3 regions of the Pseudomonas sp. SK3(2021) genome follow, and region 2 is predicted to be linked to each of the others. Evidence: predicted binding sites of a transcription regulator. Region 2 holds the regulator's gene; each other region holds the start of a gene.
What was found. Region 2 encodes FliA, which starts transcription of late flagellar genes. Its sites were predicted from a motif close to CTAAAGTTTNNNNNNNNNNNGCCGNTAA; they were not measured.
Positions count from the first base shown of each region.

Region 1: a site for FliA is predicted at 3,018-3,045, ahead of IF690_RS28925 (methyl-accepting chemotaxis protein). Genes of this name have one in related genera too.
Region 3: a site for FliA is predicted at 3,786-3,813, ahead of IF690_RS10475 (methyl-accepting chemotaxis protein). Genes of this name have one in related genera too.

Region 1 covers NZ_CP061943.1:6,479,759-6,487,392, reverse strand. Annotated here, with positions in the region: gene IF690_RS28940 (putative bifunctional diguanylate cyclase/phosphodiesterase) at 1-437, shown strand, start outside; gene IF690_RS28935 (NorM family multidrug efflux MATE transporter) at 480-1,889, opposite strand; gene IF690_RS28930 (LysR substrate-binding domain-containing protein) at 2,047-2,967, shown strand; gene IF690_RS28925 (methyl-accepting chemotaxis protein) at 3,157-5,133, shown strand; gene IF690_RS28920 (ABC transporter six-transmembrane domain-containing protein) at 5,231-6,154, opposite strand; gene IF690_RS28915 (TetR/AcrR family transcriptional regulator) at 6,269-6,844, shown strand; gene IF690_RS28910 (aldose 1-epimerase family protein) at 6,948-7,634, shown strand, end outside.
Region 2 covers NZ_CP061943.1:1,996,314-2,003,947, forward strand. Annotated here, with positions in the region: gene flhA (flagellar biosynthesis protein FlhA) at 1-1,626, shown strand, start outside; gene flhF (flagellar biosynthesis GTPase FlhF) at 1,638-2,954, shown strand; gene fleN (flagellar synthesis regulator FleN) at 3,073-3,903, shown strand; gene fliA (RNA polymerase sigma factor FliA) at 3,900-4,640, shown strand; gene IF690_RS09070 (chemotaxis response regulator CheY) at 4,800-5,171, shown strand; gene IF690_RS09075 (protein phosphatase CheZ) at 5,202-5,990, shown strand; gene IF690_RS09080 (chemotaxis protein CheA) at 6,018-7,634, shown strand, end outside.
Region 3 covers NZ_CP061943.1:2,294,593-2,302,226, forward strand. Annotated here, with positions in the region: gene ccoN (cytochrome-c oxidase, cbb3-type subunit I) at 1-1,207, opposite strand, end outside; gene IF690_RS10470 (alpha/beta family hydrolase) at 1,307-2,005, shown strand; gene IF690_RS10475 (methyl-accepting chemotaxis protein) at 2,192-3,757, opposite strand; gene IF690_RS10480 (CPBP family intramembrane glutamic endopeptidase) at 3,928-4,719, opposite strand; gene acnA (aconitate hydratase AcnA) at 4,881-7,622, opposite strand.

The DNA.
Region 1 (7,634 bases), 2.0 Mb from region 2:
CGCAATGGCTGGAATTCGAGTTGACCGAAACCGCGGTGATGCGCCGCAGCGACCTGGTCAAGCAGACCATGGACGCGCTGGGCCGGCTGGGGGTGCGGTTTTCCCTGGACGATTTCGGCACCGGGTTCTCGTCTTTCGTGCACCTCAACAGCCTGCCGATTGCCCTGCTGAAGATCGACAAAAGCTTTGTCGGCGGCATGGAGCAGCGCGAAGAGAACCGCAAGCTGGTGCACGCCATGATCAACCTGGCCCACAACCTCCATCTCGAGGTGGTGGCCGAAGGCGTGGAAACCCCCGAGCAACTGGCCTTGCTGCGCAGCTTCGGTTGCGATCAGGCGCAGGGCTACCTGATCAGCAAGCCGCTGCCGCTGGCGGAACTGGTGGAGTACCTGACATTCGGCGTAAGCCAGCAGGTCCTGGCCGGCGAGGTCAGCTGACGGTATCCCGCTGTAGCTGTAGGAGCCATCGAGTTCCTACCGCTACAGGGAATCCTGGGCGGTCTGGAAGTTATCCCGCGCGGCAGGCGCCGCGCCTTCCCGGCGAATCATCCGTCGCATCTTCCATTCGAAGGCCAGGGTCAGGCTGATGGCGGCGCACGCCAGCCCCGATGCCAGGCCCCACCACACACCGGTCGCGCCCCAGCCCAGGGTGAAGGCCATCAGCCAGGCCGCCGGCGCACCGATCAGCCAATAGCAGCCCAGGCCCACGAGGAAGGTGGTCTTGGCGTCCTTGAGCCCGCGAATCGCGCCCATGGCGATGGTCTGCGTGCCATCGAACAACTCGAACCAGGCCGCGACCGCCAGCAGGCTGACCGCCAGGTTGATCACGTCGCGAAAGGCCGGGTCGTCATGGTCGAGGAACAGCCCGATCAACTGGTTCGGCAGCAGCCAGAACACCATGGCGAAACCCAGCATGGCCGCGCCGCCAAAGGCAATTCCGACCCGTCCGGCCATGCGCGCGTGCAGCAACTGCCCGGCGCCGTAGTGCTGGCCGATGCGCATGGTGATCGCGTAGGAGATCCCGGCCGGCACCATGAAGGCCACGGAGACGATCTGCAGGGCGATCTGGTGCGCCGCCAGCTGGGTGCTGCCCATGGTGCCCATGCACAGCGCGGCGAAGGCGAACAGCCCGACTTCCACCGCGTAGGTGCCGCCGATGGGCAGGCCCAGGCGCCAGAGCTCCCGCAGGTACTGGCGATTGGGTCGCACCAGGCCCTGGCGCAGCGGGTAGGCGGCATAGGCCGGGTGGCGCTTGATGTGCCAGGCCAGTGCCAGGGCCATGCAGTTGGCGACGATCGCGGTGACCAGGCCGATCCCCACCAGCCCCAGTTTCGGCAGGCCGAACATGCCGGTGATCAAGGCGTAATTGAGCAGGAAGTTGGCCACGGTGCCGCCCAGGCTGATGACCATCACCGGCGTGGCGCGGCCGATGGCGCTGGTGAAGCCGCGCAGGGCCATGAAGCTCAGGTAGCCGGGCAGGGCGAACGGCAGGATCAGCAGGAACTGGCCGGCGGACTGCACGTTGGTTTCGGTCTGGCCGAACAGCAGCAACACCGGCTTGAGGTTCCACAGCAGCAGGCCGGCGACCAGCGCCATCAGCCACGCCAGCCAGAGCCCGGCCTGGGTCAGGCGCGCGGCGCCTTCGATGTCGCCGGCGCCCTGGCGAATCGCGACCAGGGTACCGACCGCCGCGATCACGCCGATGCAGAAGATCGACACGAACGAATAGGTGGCCGCGCCGAGACCGCCGCCGGCCAGGGCTTCCGGGCTCAGGCGGGCCATCATCAGGGTGTCGGTCAGCACCATCAGCATGTGCGCCAACTGCGAGGCGATCAGCGGCCCGGCCAGCCGCAGGATGGCCCAGAGTTCGGTGCGTGCTGGATGCTGCATGGTCATCGGTCTCGATACGGGGGAGGCAGTTAAGAGGGTTGATTCTCGGCGCTCCCGGCGGCTTGCACAAAGGGATAAAAACGATTGGTAGCATGATTAAAACTCATGCTGGGTGGATTCTGGTAAGTTGGCGCCATTGCGCCTGTGGAGTGCTGCCATGCCCCGTCGTCTTCCGCCCCTGTATGCCTTGCGTGCCTTTGAAGCCGCAGCACGACACAGCTCGTTCACCCGTGCGGCCGAGGAGCTGTCGATCACCCAGAGCGCGGTCAGCCGGCATATCCGCACCCTGGAAGACCACTTCGCCTGCCGACTGTTCCAGCGCAGCGGGCGCAACCTGCAACTGACCGAAGCCGCGCGCCTGCTGCTGCCTGGCATCCGCGAAGGCTTCACCGCCCTCGAGCGCGCCTGCAATACCTTGCGCGCCGAAGACGACATCCTGCGCATGAAGGCGCCCTCGACCCTGACCATGCGCTGGCTGCTGGCGCGCCTGAGCCGCTTCCGCCATCTGCAACCGGGCAACGAGGTGCAACTGACCAGCGCCTGGATGGACGTCGACTCGGTGGACTTCAACCAGGAGCCTTTCGACTGCGCGGTGCTGCTGAGCAACGGCCACTTTCCGCCGGACTGGGAGGCCAGCTACCTGTTTGCGGAACTGTTGATCCCAGTGGGCGCGCCAAACCTGCTCAACGATCAGCCGTGGGATGTGGCGCGACTGGCCGCCACCGAGTTGTTGCACCCGACCCCGGATCGCCGGGACTGGCGCAACTGGCTGGAGCGCATGGGCCTGTCCGGGCAGGTCTCGCTCAAGGGCGGGCAGGTGTTCGACACCCTGGAGCTGGGCATGATCGCCGCGGCCCGGGGCTATGGGGTTTCCATGGGCGATCTGCTGATGGTGGCCGAGGATGTGGCCCAGGGGCGCCTGAGCCTGCCTTGGCCGACGGCGGTGGCCAGTGGTGAGAATTACTACCTGGTATGGCCCAAGACCCGGCCTGGAGGTGAACGTTTGCGCCGTCTCAGCGATTTTCTCCAGAACGAGGTCCGTGCCATGCAATTGCCCGACGTAGAGCGTCTCGGCTGAAACGATGAAGGCCTCATGACAAGGGGCTTGCGCGATACCCGTCCAACTCGCTCAAGTATTGATCGACGCCGCCGAATCCTTGGAGGTGGAACCTTCGTTCTGATCGGTTCCGACATCTCATTCTTATTAGAACCATTGCCGAGCGTGTGACGCGATCAGGACGATCCGGTCTCTCGGCCAGGAGCTGTCATGCCTCAACCTCGTGCCCGGATCGCCTCGCAGCTTGGTCTCGCACTCGCCGTGGTACTGGCGATCGTGATCAGCGGCAGTACCGTCTTCGCCCTGCGCTCGCTGGACGCCGCCAACCTCGACACCCGTGAAGAGCACCTGGCCAGTGAGGCCCGGCTGCTGGCCGACCAGCTCAATACCTTCCATGGCACCCTGCGCGAAAGTACCCAGCGCTTGAGCGGGCTGTTCGAAAAGCGTTTCAGCGGCGGCCTGAGCCTGCACCCGGACCAGCCGGTGACCGTGGCCGGTACCCAGACCCCGGGCCTGCATCTGGGTGACGTGGTGCTGAACAACAACTTCGAGGAAGTCGACGAGTTCAAGCAGATGACCGCTGGCGTGGCGACCGTGTTCGTGCGCAGCGGCGACGACTTCATCCGTGTCAGCACCTCGCTGAGCAAGCAGGATGGCAGTCGCGCCATCGGCACCCTGCTGGACCACGCGCACCCGGCCTACCAGAAACTCATGGCGGGGCAGAGCTATGTCGGTCGTGCGCTGCTCTTCGAGCGCCTGTACATGACCCAGTACACGCCGGTGCGGGACAGCGCCGGCAAGGTGATCGCGGTGCTGTTCGTCGGTTTCGACTACACCGACGCGCAAAACGCCCAGTTCGACAACCTCAAGCGCTTCCGCATCGGCCAGACCGGCTCCCTGGCGTTGCTCGACGAGCAGCATAAATGGCTGGTCCCGCCGGCTGGCGTACAGACCCTGGAGCAAGCGGGGGCGACCATTGCCGAACTGGCCAGGCAGCCGGGCAAGGGGCGCTTCTGGAGCGACAAGAGCGAGGACTTCTACAGCGTCGCCGTCCCCTTTGAAGGCGGGCCCTGGTCGGTGGTGGCGAGCATGCCGAAAGCCGAAATCCGTGCGGTGACCTGGAGCGTCGGTACGCGCCTGGTCATCGGTAGTCTGTTGGCGATGCTGCTGGCGGTGGGCGCCACGGTCTGGCTGCTGCGCAGCAAGCTCGCGCCCTTGGGCGACCTGGTACGCCAGGCCGACGCCTTGGGCAAGGGGGACCTGAGCGCGCGCCTGAATGTTTCCAGCCAGGACGAGATCGGCCAGTTGGCGGGCAGCTTCAACCAGATGGGCCAGGCCCTGTCGGCCATGGTCGAGCACATCCGCAAGGCCGCCGAGGAGGTCAATGGCCGGGCCCAGGCGTTGTCCGGGTTGTCGAGCGGGGCATACGAGGGCATGGAGCAGCAGTCGGGCGAGATCAGCAGCATGGCCGGGGCGGTGGAAGAGTTCAGCGCCACCTCGCTGAATATCGCCGACAACATGGGCAACACCGAACGCCTGGCCCAGGAAAATACCCAGCAGACCCGGATCGGCCGTACCTCGATGGAGGAGGCCTCGGCCTCGCTGGAGCAGATCGCCGGGGCCTTGAACAGCACCGCGACGGTGATCAATACCCTGGGCCAGCGCTCCGAGGAAATCGGCGGCATCGTCGGGGTGATCACCGCGATTGCCGACCAGACCAACCTGCTGGCGCTCAACGCCGCCATCGAAGCCGCGCGTGCCGGTGAGCAGGGGCGCGGGTTTGCCGTGGTCGCCGACGAGGTGCGCAACCTGGCGTCGCGGACCCGTGAGGCCACCGACGAGATTTCGTTGATGATAAACAGCATCCAGCAGGAAACCGGCAATGCCATCGCCACCATGGAGCAGGGCAACGTGTTGATGCAGGAAGGCCTGTCGCGCAATGCCAATGTCGCCTCGGCCCTGGCGCGCATCGACGAGCAGAGCCGTTCGGCCGGCCAGCAGTTCGCCGCGATCACCACCGCGACCCAGGAGCAGAGCAGCACCGCGACCCTGCTCAGCAGCAACCTGCAAAGTATTGCCCTGGCCAACAGCGAACAGCGCGAAGTAGTGTCGAACCTGGCGATCACCGCCAAGGAACTGGAGAAGCTGGCGGCGGGCTTGCGCCAGGAGGTCGACCGGTTCCGCTGACAGCATTGCGGGCCAGCCCCACTCCTACGGGATTACGGCATCTGTAGGAGCGGCCGGCCGGCGCTCGATTGCCTGCGATCACCTCAGACCGACCGCCTTATTCCTCGGCTTTCTCCCCCAATCCAGGGTCTACCCGCTTGCCGATATCCCGCAGGCGCGCCAGTTGATCGACCATGGTCGGCGCTTCATCGAGGCTGCTGACAAAGGTCCACAGGTAGGTCATCACCGCGTAAACATGCCCGGCCTTGACCCCTTCGGTCAGGGCCAGCTGACTGATGGCGATCACGAACAGCAGCGCGGCGGCCGAGCCAAGCAGCAGATAGGCCGCCGCCTCGCGGTCCGATAGCCAGATCCGCAGCCGCGACAGCAACCGGTAGTGCCGTTGCAGGGACGTGGCGCCGACCTTGGCCACCAGGCCGATTTCCTTTTCCAGCCGGTCGTTGAGGCGCTCATGCAGCTCCTGATTGCGTCGGGCGAAGCGCGGCAGCAGGGTGATGCACAGCAACAAGGCCACCAGGCAGGCCAGGCCGAGCCAGGGTTCGATCACCAGCAGCATCACCGCCGCGCCGACAATCGAGACCAGCGCGGTGGCGATGGTCGGTACGTGCTTCTCGAAGAAATCGACGAACTCCCGGGCCAGCACCACCCGCGCCGCGGCGGTGGAGGTGCTCTGGTTCAGCAGGCGCTGGTTGAGGATCACCGGCACCGCCAGGTCGGCGTAGATCCGCGTGAAAGTGCGGGTATCCACCGCCCGCCGCGCGGCCCCGACCACCCAGAACGCCAGGACCACCAGGGCATAGACCAGGGCGCTGGCGGCGTCGCCGCGAATGATCGAGTCCACGGCAAACCCGGCAAACAGCGGGTAGGCCAGCAGCAGCGCATTCTCCAGCGCCACCAGCGACAGGGTGCAGAACAGCTTGCCGGGGTAGGCGCGGGCAATGGCTTTCAGAGTCTGGCTGGCGGATTGCTGGCCGATGTTCTTGCTTTCATCGATCAGGACTTGCGGGGTAACGGCTGACATGGGTGCACCGGATGGAAGATAAACGCTATTATTGAGCGACCGCTCAATGGTATTTGAGCGATCGCTCAAAACGCAAGCGCCATCGATCCATCGGTGCCCTGAGGTAATGCCCGCATGTCCCGTACCGACCGCAAAGACCAGATCATCGCCGCCGCCCTGGAGCTGTTTCTCAGCAAGGGTTTCGCCGCTGTTTCCACTCGCGACCTGGCGGACTACGCCGGCCTGTCCCGTAGCCACATCTATCACTACTTCAGCGACTGGAACGAATTGCGCCGCGAAGCCTTCGTGCGTTTTGCCAACGAGCAACTGGATGCCGTAGGCGCGCCCCTGGTTGGCTTGCCACCGTTGGAGGCCCTGCACGGATTCCTGCGCGATTGCTTGCCGGTTTCTGCCGAAGACAGCTGGGCGCTGTGGCTCGATGCCTGGGATGAAGCCATGCACGACACCGCGCTGGCCGAGGCCTACCAGAGGGTGGACGAGCAGTGGCAGGCCATGCTCGCCAGCATCATCGAAGCCGGCGTGCAGGCCCAGGTGTTCCAGTGCGCATCACCCGCACGCGCAGCCCGGCAGATCTTCGCCCAGATCATGGGCTACGCCGACGGCCTGTTGCTGCGACCCTCGGCTGAGGCTGCCGCAGCGGCGATGGATGAGGTGATGGAAGTGGTCGAGCTGTTATTGAAAATTCGCTGAGCCTGGAGAGGTGTTCGAGTGTGTAGAGGTTGTGGAAATTAGGTTGCTGAATCGATTCATCGGCGTTATAAAAATCCTACAATTCCAATAAAGGCACACCCTCATGACACCGCTCAGACTGCTGGTCGCTCTTTCTGCGTTCACCGCTGCTTCCCACGCCATGGCCTGGGACTATGTCCTGCTCGATACCGACAAGGCCGCCCAGGATTTCCATATCACCAGCCAACAGCTGGGAGTAAAGACCGAACAACCCTTTTCCGTGACCCTGCGCACCCTGCATGGCGGGCGTCAGGAGGGGGTGAGCATTGTCGATATCGACAATGGCGCGATGAAGCTCTCGGTGGTGCCGACCCGTGGCATGAACGTGCTGCAGGCCTCCGTCGGCAAGGTGCGCATGGGGTGGGATTCGCCGGTCAAGGAAGTGGTCAACCCGGCGTTCATCGAGCTTAACGGTCGCGGCGGCCTGGGCTGGCTGGAAGGGTTCAACGAGCTGGTGACCCGCTGCGGCTACGAGTGGGTCGGGCACCCGGGCATGGATAATGGCGAGTTGCTGACCCTGCACGGTCGCGCGGCAAACATCCCGGCAAACAAGGTCACCCTGCATATCGACGAGAAACCGCCATACGCCATCAGCCTGCGCGGCGAGCTCAAGGAACAGGCGTTCAAGAAAGTCGATTTCTCGGTGGCCACCGAGCTGGTGACCGAGCCGGGCAGCGTCAGTTTCGCTCTCAACGACACCCTGACCAACAATGGCGACTATCCGAAGGAGTACCAGGCGCTGTATCACAGC
Region 2 (7,634 bases):
GCCGACCTCAACGCCGGCCTGATCGACCAGGCCCAGGCCAAGGCGCGGCGCCAGGAAGTGGCCCAGGAAGCCGAGTTCTACGGTTCCATGGACGGTGCCAGCAAGTTCGTCCGTGGTGACGCCATCGCCGGCCTGCTGATTCTGTTCATCAACCTGATCGGCGGCATGGCGGTCGGTATCTTCCAGCACCACATGTCCTTCGGCGATGCCGGTCGGGTCTACGCCTTGCTGACCATCGGTGACGGTTTGGTGGCGCAATTGCCATCGCTGTTGCTGTCCACCGCGGCCGCGATCATGGTGACCCGTGCTTCCGGTTCCGAAGACATGGGCAAGCAGATCAACCGGCAGATGTTCGCCTCGCCCCGGGCCCTGGCCGTCGCCGCCGGCCTGATGGCGGTGATGGGCCTGGTGCCGGGCATGCCGCACTTTTCCTTCCTGAGCATGGCGGCCCTGGCGGCCGGCGCCGCGTACCTGTTCTGGAGGCGCCAGAACGTGGTCAGGGTCAAGGCGCTGGAAGAGGTCAAGCGCCAGCAGGAACTGCTGCCTTCGCCGGCCCGCGCCATGGAAACCAAGGAGCTGGGCTGGGATGACGTGACCCAGATCGACATGATCGGCCTGGAAGTCGGCTATCGGCTGATTCCCCTGGTGGACCGCAACCAGGGTGGGCAACTGCTGGCGCGGATCAAGGGCGTGCGCAAGAAGCTGTCCCAGGACCTGGGCTTCCTCATGCCGACCGTGCATATTCGTGACAACCTCGACCTGGCGCCCAGTGCTTACCGGCTGACGCTGATGGGGGTGATCCTGGCCGAGGCCGAGATTTACCCGGATCGCGAGCTGGCGATCAATCCGGGGCAGGTCTATGGCACGCTCAACGGTATCACCGCCAAAGATCCGGCCTTCGGCCTGGAGGCGGTGTGGATCGAGATCAGCCAGCGCGCCCAGGCGCAGTCGCTGGGCTACACCGTGGTCGACGCCAGTACCGTGGTCGCCACCCACCTCAACCAGATTCTCTACAAGCACTCCAGCGAGCTGATCGGCCACGAAGAAGTCCAGCAGCTCCTGCAACTGCTGGCCAAGGGCTCGCCGAAGCTGGCGGAAGAGCTGGTGCCGGGCGTTCTCTCGTTGTCCCAGTTGCTCAAGGTGTTGCAGGCGCTGCTGGCCGAACAGGTGCCGGTGCGCGATATCCGCAGCATTGCCGAGGCCATCGCGAACAATGCCGCCAAGAGTCAAGATACTGCCGCTTTGGTGGCCGCGGTGCGCGTCGGATTGTCACGCGCCATCGTGCAAAGCATTGTAGGGACTGAGTCCGAGCTGCCTGTGATCACCTTGGAGCCCAGGTTGGAACAGATTTTGCTCAACAGTCTGCAGAAGGCAGGACAGGGCTCGGAAGAGGGGGTTCTGTTGGAGCCAAGCATGGCTGAAAAGCTGCAGCGTTCGTTGATCGAAGCTGCGCAGCGCCAGGAAATGCAAGGTCAACCGGTGATTCTGCTGGTAGCCGGTCCGGTCCGCGCGATGCTCTCGCGGTTCGGGCGCCTGGCGGTCCCGGGCTTGCACGTGTTGGCTTATCAGGAAATCCCTGACAACAAGCAAGTGACCATCGTTGCGACAGTAGGGCCCAACGGCTGAGGTAGTGGGTTATGCAAGTTAAGCGTTTTTTCGCCGCCGATATGCGTCAGGCCATGAAGCTGGTTCGTGATGAGCTGGGCGCCGACGCCGCCATCATTGGCAATCGCCGCATCGCTGGCGGTGTCGAGCTGACGGCTGCCCTGGATTACAAGCTGTCGGCGCTGGCGCCGCGGGTTCCGAACATGGAGCTCGAGGACGAACTGCGCAAGACTCAGTCGCGCATCGTCACCGCCCAGGCGGAACTGAGCCTGCGTGGCGATGGCGATGGCAGCACCAATCGCCAGCTGTTCGCCGGCCTGCCGCTGACCGCCGCCGAGCCGCTGATCGAACCGACGTTCAGCGAGCCCCATCGCCCGGCTCCGGTGGCCGCCGCGCCGGCTGTCGATCAGCGGGCACTGGACTCGATGCGTTTTGAACTCAACGGCTTGCGCGAGCTGCTGGAAGTCCAGCTCGGTTCCCTGGCCTGGAGCCAGCTGCAAGGCAGCCGGCCCGAGCAGGCCAACCTGTGGCGGCGCCTGCAGCGTATCGGCTTGTCCGGTCCGCTGGCCCGCGACCTGCTGGCGCTGATCACTGAAATCGACGAGCCCCGCCAGGCCTGGCGCATGCTCCTGGCCCACCTGGCGCGGATGATCGTGACCCCGGAAGTCGAGCCATTGGAAGAGGGTGGAGTGATCGCCATGGTCGGCCCCGCCGGCATGGGCAAGACCACCACCCTGGCCAAGCTGGCCGCCCGCTACGTGCTCAAGTACGGCGCGCAGAACATCGCGCTGGTGAGCATGGACAGCTACCGCATCGGCGCCCAGGAGCAGCTCAAGACCCTGGGCCGGATCCTCAACGTCTCGGTGACCCATGTCGACCCGGGCCAGTCCCTGGCGCAAGCCCTCGATCCGCTGCTGCGCAAACGCGTGGTGCTGATCGACACCGCCGGCCTGCAAGCCAGCGACCCGGCCCTGCGCATGCAGCTGGAAAGTCTGGCCGGACGCGGGATCAGGGCAAAAAATTATCTGGTATTGGCAACCACCAGCCAGAAACAGGTTCTAACCGCCGCGTACCACAGCTACAAGCGTTGCGGGCTGGCCGGCTGCATCCTGACTAAACTGGATGAAACCGCCAGCCTTGGTGAGGTGTTGAGCCTGGCGATCAGTCACGAACTCCCCGTTGCCTATCTGACCGATGGCCCGCGGATTCCGGACGATCTGCACTTGCCGCGCCGTCATCAGCTGGTCAGTCGTGCGGTGAGCGTGCAGATGCAGGAAGAACCCAGCGAAGAAGCCATGGCTGACATGTTCGCTGACCTCTACCACAACCCGACCAAGCGGGTTGGCTGAGGGAATCATGAAAAGATTGCAATGTACCTACATCGATGGTCTGCCAGGCATTGTTCCGTTGGTGAACGCGCAGCCAGTTATGTGGCCCCGTCTAAGTAAGACAAGGTAAAGAAAGAACATGGGCAGCATGCATCCCGTACAGGTGATCGCGGTGACCGGCGGCAAGGGTGGCGTCGGCAAGACTAACGTGTCAGTGAACTTGTCCCTGGCCCTAGCGGAGCTCGGCCGGCGCGTCATGCTGCTGGACGCCGACCTGGGTCTGGCTAACGTCGACGTGCTATTGGGACTGACCCCCAAACGGACCCTCGCCGACGTGATCGAGGGCCGCTGCGAGCTGCGCGATGTGCTGCTGCAGGGGCCGGGTGGAATCCGTATCGTGCCGGCGGCGTCCGGCACCCAGAGCATGGTTCATCTGAGCCCGGCCCAGCATGCCGGCCTGATCCAGGCCTTCAGCGACATCGGCGACAATCTCGATGTGCTGGTGATCGACACCGCTGCCGGCATCGGTGACTCGGTGGTCAGCTTCGTCCGCGCCGCGCAGGAAGTCTTGCTGGTGGTCTGCGACGAACCGACCTCGATCACCGACGCCTACGCGCTGATCAAGCTGCTCAACCGCGACTACGGCATGAACCGCTTCCGTGTGCTCGCCAACATGGCGCAGAGCCCGCAGGAAGGGCGCAACCTGTTCGCCAAGTTGACCAAGGTCACGGATCGCTTCCTGGACGTGGCCCTACAATATGTCGGCGCCGTGCCTTACGACGAATGCGTGCGCAAGGCCGTGCAAAAGCAGCGTGCGGTCTATGAGGCGTTTCCGCGTTCGAAATGCTCGCTGGCGTTCAAGGCCATCGCGCAGAAAGTCGATACCTGGCCGTTGCCGGCCAACCCACGTGGGCATCTGGAATTTTTCGTCGAGCGGCTAGTGCATCAGACAGCGGGACCGGTGCTATGAGCGCCAGCGGCTACAACCTTTACAAAAAGTCGGCACGTGACAGCCAGTACGAATTGATCGAGCGTTATGCGCCCCTGGTCAAGCGTATTGCCTATCACCTGCTGGCGCGCCTGCCGGCCAGTGTCCAGGTCGAAGACCTGATCCAGGCCGGGATGATCGGCCTGCTCGAAGTGTCGACCAAGTACGACGCGAGCAAGGGCGCGAGTTTCGAGACGTACGCGGGTATCCGTATCCGTGGTGCGATGCTCGATGAGGTCCGTAAAGGTGACTGGGCGCCGCGTTCGGTACATCGCAATACCCGGATGGTGAGCGATGCCATTCGCGCAATTGAAGCTAAAACCGGTCGTGACGCTAAAGATCATGAAGTTGCGGCCGAACTTCAATTGAGTCTCGACGATTATTACGGGATTTTGAACGACACCTTGGGCAGTCGCCTGTTCAGCTTCGACGACCTGTTGCAGGACGGCGAGCATGAAGGGCTGCATGAGGATGGCGCGAGTGCTCATCTCGAGCCGTCGCGCGACCTGGAGGACGAACGTTTCCAGGCCGCGCTGGCGGACGCGATTGCCAATTTGCCGGAGCGTGAGCGACTGGTCTTGGCGCTGTACTACGACGAAGAGCTGAACCTCAAGGAAATCGGTGAGGTCCTGGGAGTCAGCGAATCGCGGGTCAGCCAGTTACACAGCCAGTGCGCGGCCCGTTTGCGGGGGCGTTTGGGGGAGTGGCGAGCGCGCTGACAGGCAGTGTGGGGACACTGCGAACGAGACTGGCACGACGTTGCCGGTCTTGCGGTGTGTATTCCATGCAGTCGTTGAGTGCTCTGCCTGATTGATTGAATGGCGCGTTCAGGTGCTGGACGCGTTTAAGACTGCTTGGAGGTCGAATTGGACAAGAACATGAAAATCCTCATCGTTGATGACTTCTCAACGATGCGGCGGATCATAAAAAACCTGTTGCGTGACCTGGGGTTCACCAACACGGTCGAGGCTGACGATGGCACCACCGCCATTCCGGTCCTCAACAGTGGGAGCATCGACTTTCTGGTAACGGACTGGAACATGCCTGGCATGACCGGTATCGATCTGCTGCGCCATGTGCGCGCCGATGAAAAACTCAAGCACCTGCCGGTACTCATGGTGACCGCTGAAGCCAAGCGCGAACAGATCATCGAAGCTGCCCAGGCCGGCGTAAACGGCTATGTGGTCAAGCCCTTCACGGCCCAGGCGTTGAAAGAAAAGATCGAGAAGATCTTCGAACGCATCGGTTGAGATGTGGAACCATTCCGCCACGGGGGAGCTATGGAGCACAACGAATCTTCATTGGGCGATTTCGAATCGACCCTGAAAAAACACGCACTCGAACTGGTCGACAGCCTCGAAAAAGGCAAGTTCGGCGAAGCCGTGCAACTGATCCATGAGCTCAACCAGACCCGTGACCGCGGCCTGTACCAGGAAGTCGGCAAGCTCACCCGCGAGCTGCATAGCGCCATCGTCAATTTCCAGATTGACCCGCATATGCCGCAAGCCGAGGAAGTTTCACAGATCACGGATGCCACCGAGCGCCTGTCTTATGTGGTCAGGCTGACCGAGGCCGCGGCCAACCGCACCATGGATCTGGTCGAGAGCGCCACCCCGTTGGTCAATGGCCTGAGCAGCGAAGCCCAGGCCCTGAGCGCCGACTGGGGACGTTTCATGCGCCGCGAACTGGGCGCCGAGGAGTTCCGCGACCTGGCCCGCCGGGTGGACGGTTTCCTGACCCGCAGCGAGCAAGAGACGCGCGCGGTATCGAGCAACCTCAACGACATTCTGCTGGCGCAGGACTACCAGGACCTGACCGGTCAGGTGATCAAGCGCGTGACCCAGTTGGTCACCGAAGTCGAGAGCAACCTGCTCAAGCTGGTCCTGATGGCCAGCCAAGTCGATCGTTTTGCCGGCATCGAACATGACCGTGAATCGATCCTTGCTGAAAAAGATCCGCAAAAACATCTGGCCAAGGGTGAAGGTCCGCAGATTCATGCCGATAAACGTGAAGACGTTGTATCCGGTCAGGACGATGTCGACGATTTGCTTTCCAGCCTTGGATTTTAGGCTCAGACCTAGTAGGAGCACCCATTAATGAGCTTCGGCGCCGATGAAGAAATCCTCCAGGATTTTCTGGTTGAGGCCGGCGAGATTCTAGAGCAACTGTCCGAACAACTGGTCGAGCTGGAAAGCCGGCCGGACGATGCGGATCTGCTCAACGCAATTTTTCGCGGTTTTCACACTGTAAAAGGGGGCGCCGGCTTCCTCCAGCTCAACGAGCTGGTGGAGTGCTGCCACATCGCCGAAAACGTGTTCGACATCCTGCGCAAGGGTGAGCGTCGCGTCGACGCGGAACTGATGGACGTGGTGCTCGAAGCGCTGGACGCGGTGAACGGCATGTTCGGCCAGGTGCGCGAGCGTACCGAGATCACCGCCGCCACCCCGGAGTTGCTGGCTGCCCTGGCCCGCCTGGCCGAGCCTGCCGGAGCCGAGGAGGTCGCCGCGCCGGTGGCCGAGGTTGAGGCAGTTGTTGAAAGCGTTGCCGAATCGGCCGAAAGCGAGTCCGGCGATATTACCGACAGCGAGTTCGAGCAGTTGCTCGATTCTCTCAATGCCGCCAAGGCCGAGGCCGAAGCCCCGGCCGCTGTTGCCCCCGTTGCGCCCGCGACCGGTGGCGAAGCGGCCAGCGACGAAATTACCGACGCCGAGTTCGAGTCGCTGCTCGATCAATTGCATGGCAAGGGTCAGTTCGCACCGGATGCGGTGGCACCTTCGGCCACGGCGCCCGCGGCGGAAAAAGCCGCGGCCAGCGACGAAATCACCGATGACGAATTCGAAGCGCTGCTGGATCAGTTGCACGGCAAGGGCAACTTTGCGGTAGAGGCGCTGGATTGCGCAGTGGCAGCGGCGGTACCACCGGCTGCGCCAAGCGCGGCTGCCGCCGGTAGCGACCTGATCACCGACCAGGAATTCGAATCCCTGCTCGACGAGCTGCATGGCAAGGGCAAGTTCTCTGAAGTACCTGCTGCCGCCGCGACCAAGGGGAGCGCAACGGCGGTCACGGCCTCGGCGCCTGCCGCCGTCGCCAAGCCGGCAGCGAAGAAAGCCGAAGCCAAGGTCGAAGCGCCGAAACCAGCCGCCGCCGCTGCGCCGGCGCCTGCTCGTGCTCCGGCTGCCGCCCCGGCGGAAAAGCCGGTCAGCGAAGCCGAAACCACCGTGCGGGTCGATACCGCGCGGCTGGACGAAATCATGAACATGGTCGGCGAGCTGGTACTGGTGCGTAACCGCCTGGTGCGCCTGGGGCTCAACAGCGGCGACGAAGCCATGTCCAAGGCCGTGTCGAACCTCGACGTGGTCACGGCCGACTTGCAGACCGCGGTGATGAAGACCCGGATGCAGCCGATCAAGAAGGTCTTCGGGCGTTTCCCGCGCCTGGTTCGCGACCTGGCCCGCCAGCTCAAGAAAGAGATCAACCTGGAGCTGGTCGGCGAAGAGACCGACCTCGACAAGAACCTCGTCGAGGCCCTGGCCGACCCGCTGGTGCACTTGGTGCGCAACGCCGTCGACCACGGTATCGAGTCGCCGGAAGAGCGCGAGGAGGCGGGCAAGCCCCGTGGCGGCAAGGTGGTGCTGGCGGCCGAACAGGAAGGCGACCACATCCTGTTGTCGATTTCCGATGACGGCAAAGGCATGGACCCGAATGTCCTGCGC
Region 3 (7,634 bases), 300 kb from region 2:
CGTTGACCCACATCGAGGCGATGTAGAGCACGGTGCCAATGGTGGCGAGCCAGAAGTGCGCGTTGATCAGGCCGATGCTGTGCATCTGCTGGCGACCGAAGACTTTCGGGATCATGTGGTACAGCGCGCCGATGGAGATCATCGCTACCCAGCCCAGTGCGCCGGCGTGTACGTGGCCGATGGTCCAGTCGGTGTAGTGGGAGAGGGCGTTGACCGTCTTGATCGCCATCATCGGACCTTCGAAGGTCGACATGCCGTAGAACGCCAGGGACACCACCAGGAAGCGCAGGATCGGGTCGCTGCGCAACTTATGCCAGGCGCCGGAGAGGGTCATCATGCCGTTGATCATGCCGCCCCAGCTCGGTGCCAGGAGGATCAGCGACATCACCATGCCCAGGGACTGTGCCCAATCAGGCAGCGCGGTGTAGTGCAGGTGGTGCGGACCGGCCCAGATGTACAGGGTGATCAGCGCCCAGAAGTGCACGATGGACAGGCGATAGGAATACACCGGACGCTCGGCCTGCTTGGGCACGAAGTAGTACATCATCCCCAGGAAGCCCGCGGTCAGGAAGAAGCCCACCGCGTTGTGGCCGTACCACCACTGGACCATGGCGTCGGTCGCACCGGCATACACCGAGTAGGACTTGGTCAGGCTGACTGGCAGTTCCAGGTTGTTGACGATGTGCAGGATGGCCACGGTGATGATGAAACTGCCAAAGAACCAGTTGCCGACGTAGATGTGCTTGGTGTTGCGCTTCATCACTGTGCCGAAGAACACGATGGCGTAGGCCACCCAGACGATGGTGATGAGGATGTCGATCGGCCATTCCAGCTCGGCGTATTCCTTGGAACTGGTGTAGCCCAGCGGCAGGCTGATGGCCGCCAAGAGGATTACAAGCTGCCAGCCCCAGAAGCAGAACGCGGCGATTTTCGGCGCGAACAGCTGGGTCTGGCAGGTGCGTTGCACCGAGTAGAAGGAGCTGGCGAACAAGGCGCAGCCGCCAAAGGCGAAGATCACCGCGTTGGTGTGCAGCGGGCGCAGGCGCCCGAAACTGGTCCAGGGCAGGTTGAAGTTGAGTTCGGGCCAGACCAACTGGGCAGCGAGAAAAACCCCGAGCCCCATGCCGACGATGCCCCACACCACCGTCATAATGGCGAATTGGCGGACCACCTTGTAGTTGTAGGCGGTACTGATAGAAGTGTTCATGGTTCCCCATCCACGGTTCAGCTGAAGTGAAAGCGACTGCGCACGGCAAGGCGCGCTCACTTCTTCTGGAGTTATAGGCAGACTAAAAGCGAGGTAAGCATGGGCAAACGGCAAGGGGCTGTTATTGACGGGGATCAATGGGCGCAGTGCGTGCGGGAACGGGGCTGGCTCTGGGATGCCGCGCGGCAGCCGCCGGCCGGCGAATCGCTGACCCTGATCCTGGCCCATGGCGCCGGCGCGCCGATGGACAGCGCTTTCATGAGTGACATGGCCGCACGCCTTGCGGCGCATGGGGTCAACGTCCTGCGCTTCGAGTTTCCCTACACGGCCCAGCGTCGCCTCGATGGTGGAAAACGGCCGCCTAACCCGGCGCCGAAGCTGCTGGAGTGCTGGCGTGAGGTGTATGCCCAGGTGCGACCTCATGTCGCTGGGCGGCTGGCCATCGGCGGCAAGTCCATGGGCGGGCGCATGGCCAGTTTGCTGGCCGACGAACTGGGCGCCGATGCACTGGTGTGCCTCGGGTATCCGTTTTATGCCGCCGGCAAACCGGAGAAGCCGCGGGTCGCCCACTTGGCCGAATTGCGCACCAGGACCCTGATCGTCCAGGGCGAGCGCGACGCCCTGGGTAACCGGGCGGCGGTCGAAGCCTATGCGCTGGCACCGGCTATCGAGCTGTTCTGGCTGGTCGCCGCCGACCATGACCTGAAACCGCTCAAGGCCTCGGGCTTCACCCATGAGCAGCACTTGGAGGCAGCCGCGCAGAAGGTTGCCGAGGTTTTGCGCAGTCTGAATGCTTGAGCGACTCTTCTGTAGCAGCCGGTCGACGCTCGATTGCTCGCGATTGTTTTCAAGGCGACAACGGTGGCGACTGCCAAGCTGCCATCGCGAGCAAGCTTCGCTACAGATACAGAAGACGCGCGCGGGGCTGGAAAAAGGCAATAAAAAACCCGGAAGGCGGACCTTCCGGGTTTTTTGTTTTGCGGCTTAGCGGTTGAAGCGTTCGACCAACGAGTATTGCGTGTTGGCGGTGCGGGTCAGCTCTTCGCTGAGCTGTGCCGAGTTCTGGGCCTGCTCCGAGGTCTGGTCGGCCAGTTGGGCGATGGTACTGATATTGCGGCTGATCTCTTCGGCCACTGCGCTTTGCTCTTCGGTGGCGGCGGCGATCTGGGTGGTCATGTCGGTGATGTTGGCCACCGCTTCACTGATGCCGACCAGCGCCTGGTCGGCTTCCAGCACCCGGGCCACGCCTTCCTCGGCCTGACGATGCCCGGCGTCCATGGTCTGCACCGCCGTGCTGGCGGTTTGCTGGAGCTTGGCGATCAGGTTGTGGATCTGGCCGGTGGATTCGCTGGTGCGTTGCGCCAGTTGGCGAACCTCGTCGGCCACCACTGCGAAGCCGCGACCCATTTCCCCGGCGCGCGCCGCTTCGATGGCCGCGTTCAACGCCAGCAGGTTGGTCTGGTCGGCGATGCCCTTGATCACATCGACCACGCCGCCGATTTCGTCGCTGTCCTTGGCCAGCTGGGTCACGGTCAGGCCGGTTTCACCCACCACCACCGACAGGCGCTGGATTGCTTCGCGGGTTTCCCCGGCGATGTCGCGACCGCGCCCGGTGAGGCGATTGGCTTCCTGGGTGGCGTCGGCGGTGCGCTGCACGTGGCTGGCCACTTCCTGGGTGGTGGCGGCCATCTGGTTGACCGCGGTGGCCACCTGTTCGGTTTCCACACGCTGGCGTTCCAGGCCGCTGGAGCTGTTGTGCGCCAGGGTATCGGACTGCCGTGCCTGCTCGTTGAGGTGCTCGGCGGTGTCCTGCAGGCGGGTCAGGCAGGTTTTCAGGCGGGCTTCCTGGCTGAGGATCGACATCTCCAGACGCGCCTGGGCGCCACGGCTGTCGGTGTACATCTGGGCGATCAGCGGGTCGGAGGTGGTCTGCTCGGCCAGGCGCAGCAAGCGCTTGAGGCCACGCTGTTGCCAGCTCAGCCCGAGCAGGCCGAGCGGCACGCAAAGGCCGGCGGCGAGGGCAAAGCCCCAGGAAGAGTCGAGCCAGGCGCCAATCAGGAAGCTCAGCTGGCTGACCAGGATGAACGGCAGCCAGTCCTGGAGCACCGGCAGCCATTTATCGCGTTTCGGAATCGCCGACTTGCCCTGGTTGATGCGTTGGTAAAGCGCTTCGGCGCGGCGGATCTGCTCGGCGGTGGGCTTGACCCGCACCGACTCGTAGCCGACCACTTGCTGGCCTTCGAAGACCGGTGTCACGTAGGCATTGACCCAGTAATGGTCACCGGTCTTGCAGCGATTCTTGACAATGCCCATCCATGGCAAGCCTTGTTTCAGGGTGGCCCACATATGCGCGAACACCGCGGCCGGAACGTCGGGGTGACGGACCAGGTTGTGCGGTGCGCGGACCAGTTCCTCACGAGAAAACCCACTGATTTCAACGAAGGCATCGTTGCAGTAGGTGATCACGCCTTTGGCATCGGTGGTGGAGATCAACCGTTGCTGAGCCGGAAAGGTACGTTCGCGCTGGGTGACGGGCTGGTTGTTACGCATGGTTTTCTATCCGCAAGGCTTTGATAGGTTGTCGGCGGTCTTCGCCAATTGTTGAAGTTTTTTTCAGGAATTTAAGAAGTGCCTCATTGACAGAGACCTGATCCTGCAGCGAAGGGCGAGGGAGAGCGGTAGAGCCGGGGCTCGTCCAGGGAGCCCCGGCTTGGCCAGGGTCAACCCGCGAGCATCGGGTAGGTGAATAACCCGAAGTGCAGCAGGTTCAAGCCGAAATGGGTGGCCACCGCAGCGCCCAGGCCGCCAAAACGGTAGGCGAGGCCGTAACCGACCCCGGCGATGCTCGCCAGCAGCCACCATTGCCAGCCGGCGCCCACATGCACCAGGCCGAACAGCAGGGCCGCGCACATCAGCGCCAGGTTTTCGCCATAGGGCAGATTCTTGAAGCGACGGCTCAGGCCACCCTGGATGTAGCCACGAAACAGCGCTTCCTCCACCAGGGTGACCAGCAGCAGGTTGTTCAGCACCCACAGCCAGGCCTGGTCCGGCCATTTCGGCGCCCAGTCGATGATACCCAGCAATACCGCGCCGCCCAGGGCCGCCAGGGCGGTCAGGGTCAAGGCCAGGGCAGTGGTGTAGAGAGACAGGCGCAGCGAGCGGCGCCCGATGATCCAGGGGCAGACCAGCAACAGCCAGAAGCCGATCAGCGGTTTGTCCTGGTTCAGGTACATGGAGAACGGCACGGCATCGGCGGTCAAGCGTTCCGGGCCAATTGCCCGGCCATTGTAGAAACCGGGCAGCCAATGCATGGCCAGCGCCAGGGCCAGTACCACGAACAGGCCGTGTCCCAGGTAACGCGCGTAAGGGCTTTTCTGCTGGCGAACGGCAAAGCCCGCGCACAGCAGCAAGGCAACGGAAACCGCCGCCAGCAGGCCCAGTTGGCCGTAGCTCAGGGCCAGGGCGTAGCCAATGGAGAGAAGTGCCAGGTACATCCATGGCAGAACAGTCATGTGAAATCCTTGTTGCGAAAAGAATGGAATCAGCCGCTCGCGCCACCTGCGTCGACGGTTACTGGATAGAACGAGCGAGGGGCCAGTATAACGAGGCGGGGGCGATGAATAAGTGAAACAAAAACACCGCCCGTAGGCGGTGTTGGTTTTGCAGCATGGTGTTACGCCGCGATCAACTGCCGCAGGACGTAGTGCAGGATCCCGCCGGACTTGAAGTATTCCACTTCGTTCAGGGTATCGATGCGGCACAGCACCTCGACCTTTTCCTGGCTGCCATCCTCGCGGGTGATCACCAGGGTCAGGTTCATCCGCGGTGTCAGTTCGACGCCGGTCAGGCCCCGGATATCCAGGGTTTCCTTGCCGGTGAGGTTCAGGCTCTTGCGGTTCTGGTCGAGCTTGAACTGCAGCGGCAGCACGCCCATGCCCACCAGGTTGGAGCGGTGGATGCGCTCGAAGCTCTCGGCGATCACCGCCTTGACCCCCAGCAGGTTGGTGCCCTTGGCCGCCCAGTCGCGACTGGAGCCGGTGCCGTACTCCTGGCCGGCAATCACTACCAGTGGCGTACCCGATTGCTGGTAACGCATGGCCGCGTCATAGATCGCCAGTTTCTCGCCGGTGGGAATGTAAATAGTGTTGCCGCCTTCCTCGCCGCCGAGCATTTCGTTGCGGATGCGGATGTTGGCGAAGGTGCCGCGCATCATCACCTGATGGTTGCCGCGACGCGAGCCGTAGGAGTTGAAGTCCCGCGGTTCCACGCCTTGCTCGCGCAGATAGTGGCCGGCCGGGCTATCGGCCTTGATGTTGCCGGCCGGGGAGATGTGGTCGGTGGTTACCGAGTCGCCCAGCAGCGCCAGGATCCGCGCGCCCGTCACATCCTTGATCACCGGCAGAGGGCCGGAGATGTCGTCGAAGTAGGGTGGGTGCTGGATATAGGTGGAATCCGCCTGCCACACATAGGTCGCGGCCTGCGGTACTTCGATGGCCTGCCACTGGGCGTCGCCGGCGAATACCTCGGCGTATTCCTTGTGGAACATCCGGGTGTTGACCTGGGTGACCGCCTCGGCGATCTCTTGGCTGCTTGGCCAGATGTCGCGCAGGTAGACTGGCTTGCCGTCCTTGCCTTCGCCCAGCGGCTCGCGGCTGATATCGATGCGCACGCTGCCGGCCAGGGCATAGGCGACCACCAGCGGTGGCGAGGCCAGCCAGTTGGTTTTCACCAGCGGGTGCACGCGGCCTTCGAAGTTGCGGTTACCGGACAGCACTGAGGCGACGGTCAGGTCGGCTTTCTGGATGGCTTTCTCGATCGGCTCCGGCAAGGGGCCGGAGTTGCCGATGCAGGTGGTGCAGCCATAACCCACCAGGTCGAAACCCAGGGCGTCGAGGTATTGGGTCAACCCGGCGGCCTTGTAGTAGTCGGTGACCACTTTCGAACCCGGGGCCAGCGAACTCTTCACCCAGGGTTTGCGCTTGAGGCCTTTTTCCACGGCCTTTTTCGCCACCAGGCCGGCGGCCATCATCACGCTGGGGTTGGAGGTGTTGGTGCAGGAGGTAATAGCGGCGATCACCACCGCGCCGTTTTTCAGGCGATAGGTCTGGCCATTGTGGGCGTAATCGACTTCGCCTATCAGGTCCGCGCTGCCCACGGCCACGCCACCACCGCCTTCGCTTTCCAGGCGGCCTTCTTCCTTGCTGGTGGGCTTGAACTGCAGGTCGAGAAAGTCAGTGAAGGCCTGGCCGACGTTCGGCAGCGAGACCCGGTCCTGCGGCCGCTTCGGCCCGGCCAGGCTGGCTTCCACCGTGCCCATGTCCAGCGCCAGGCTGTCGGTGAACACCGGCTCCTGGCCCGGCAGGCGCCACAGGCCCTGGGTCTTGCTGTAGGCCTCCACCAGCTTCACCACGGCGTCCGGGCGGCCGGACAGGCGCAAGTATTCCAGGGTGACGTCGTCCACCGGGAAGAAACCGCAGGTGGCGCCGTATTCCGGGGCCATGTTGGCGATGGTGGCGCGGTCGGCCAACGGCAGGTCGGCCAGGCCGTCGCCATAGAACTCGACGAATTTGCCGACCACGCCTTTCTTGCGCAGCATCTGGGTGACGGTCAGCACCAGGTCGGTGGCGGTAATGCCTTCCTTGAGCTTGCCGGTCAGTTTGAAACCGATGACTTCCGGGATCAGCATCGACACCGGCTGGCCGAGCATCGCCGCCTCGGCCTCGATGCCGCCCACGCCCCAGCCGAGCACGCCGAGGCCGTTGATCATGGTGGTGTGGGAGTCGGTGCCGACCAGGGTGTCGGGGAAGGCGTAGGTGCGGCCGTCTTCGTCCTTGGTCCAGACCGTGCGGCCCAGGTATTCCAGGTTGACCTGGTGGCAGATGCCGGTGCCCGGAGGCACCACGCTGAAGTTGTCGAAGGCGCTCTGGCCCCAGCGCAGGAAGGCATAACGTTCGCCATTGCGCTGCATTTCAATGTCGACGTTCTGTTCGAAGGCGGTGCTGCTGGCGAACTTGTCGACCATCACCGAGTGGTCGATCACCAGGTCCACCGGCGACAGCGGGTTGATGCGTTGCGGGTCGCCGCCGGCCTTGGCCATGGCCGCGCGCATGGCCGCCAGGTCGACCACCGCCGGCACGCCGGTGAAGTCCTGCATCAGTACCCGCGCCGGTCGGTACTGGATCTCGCGATCCGAGCGACGCTCCTTGAGCCAGGCGGCGAGGGCCTTGAGGTCGGCGCCGGTGACGGTCTTTTCGTCTTCCCAGCGCAGCAGGTTTTCCAGCAGGACTTTCAACGACATCGGCAGCTTGTCGAGATCGCCAAGGCGCTTGGCGGCTTCCGGCAGGCTGAAATAGTGGTAGGTCTTGTCGTCGACTTTTAATGTTTTAAGGGTTTTCAGGCTATCGAGGGACGGCATTGAATCACTCCT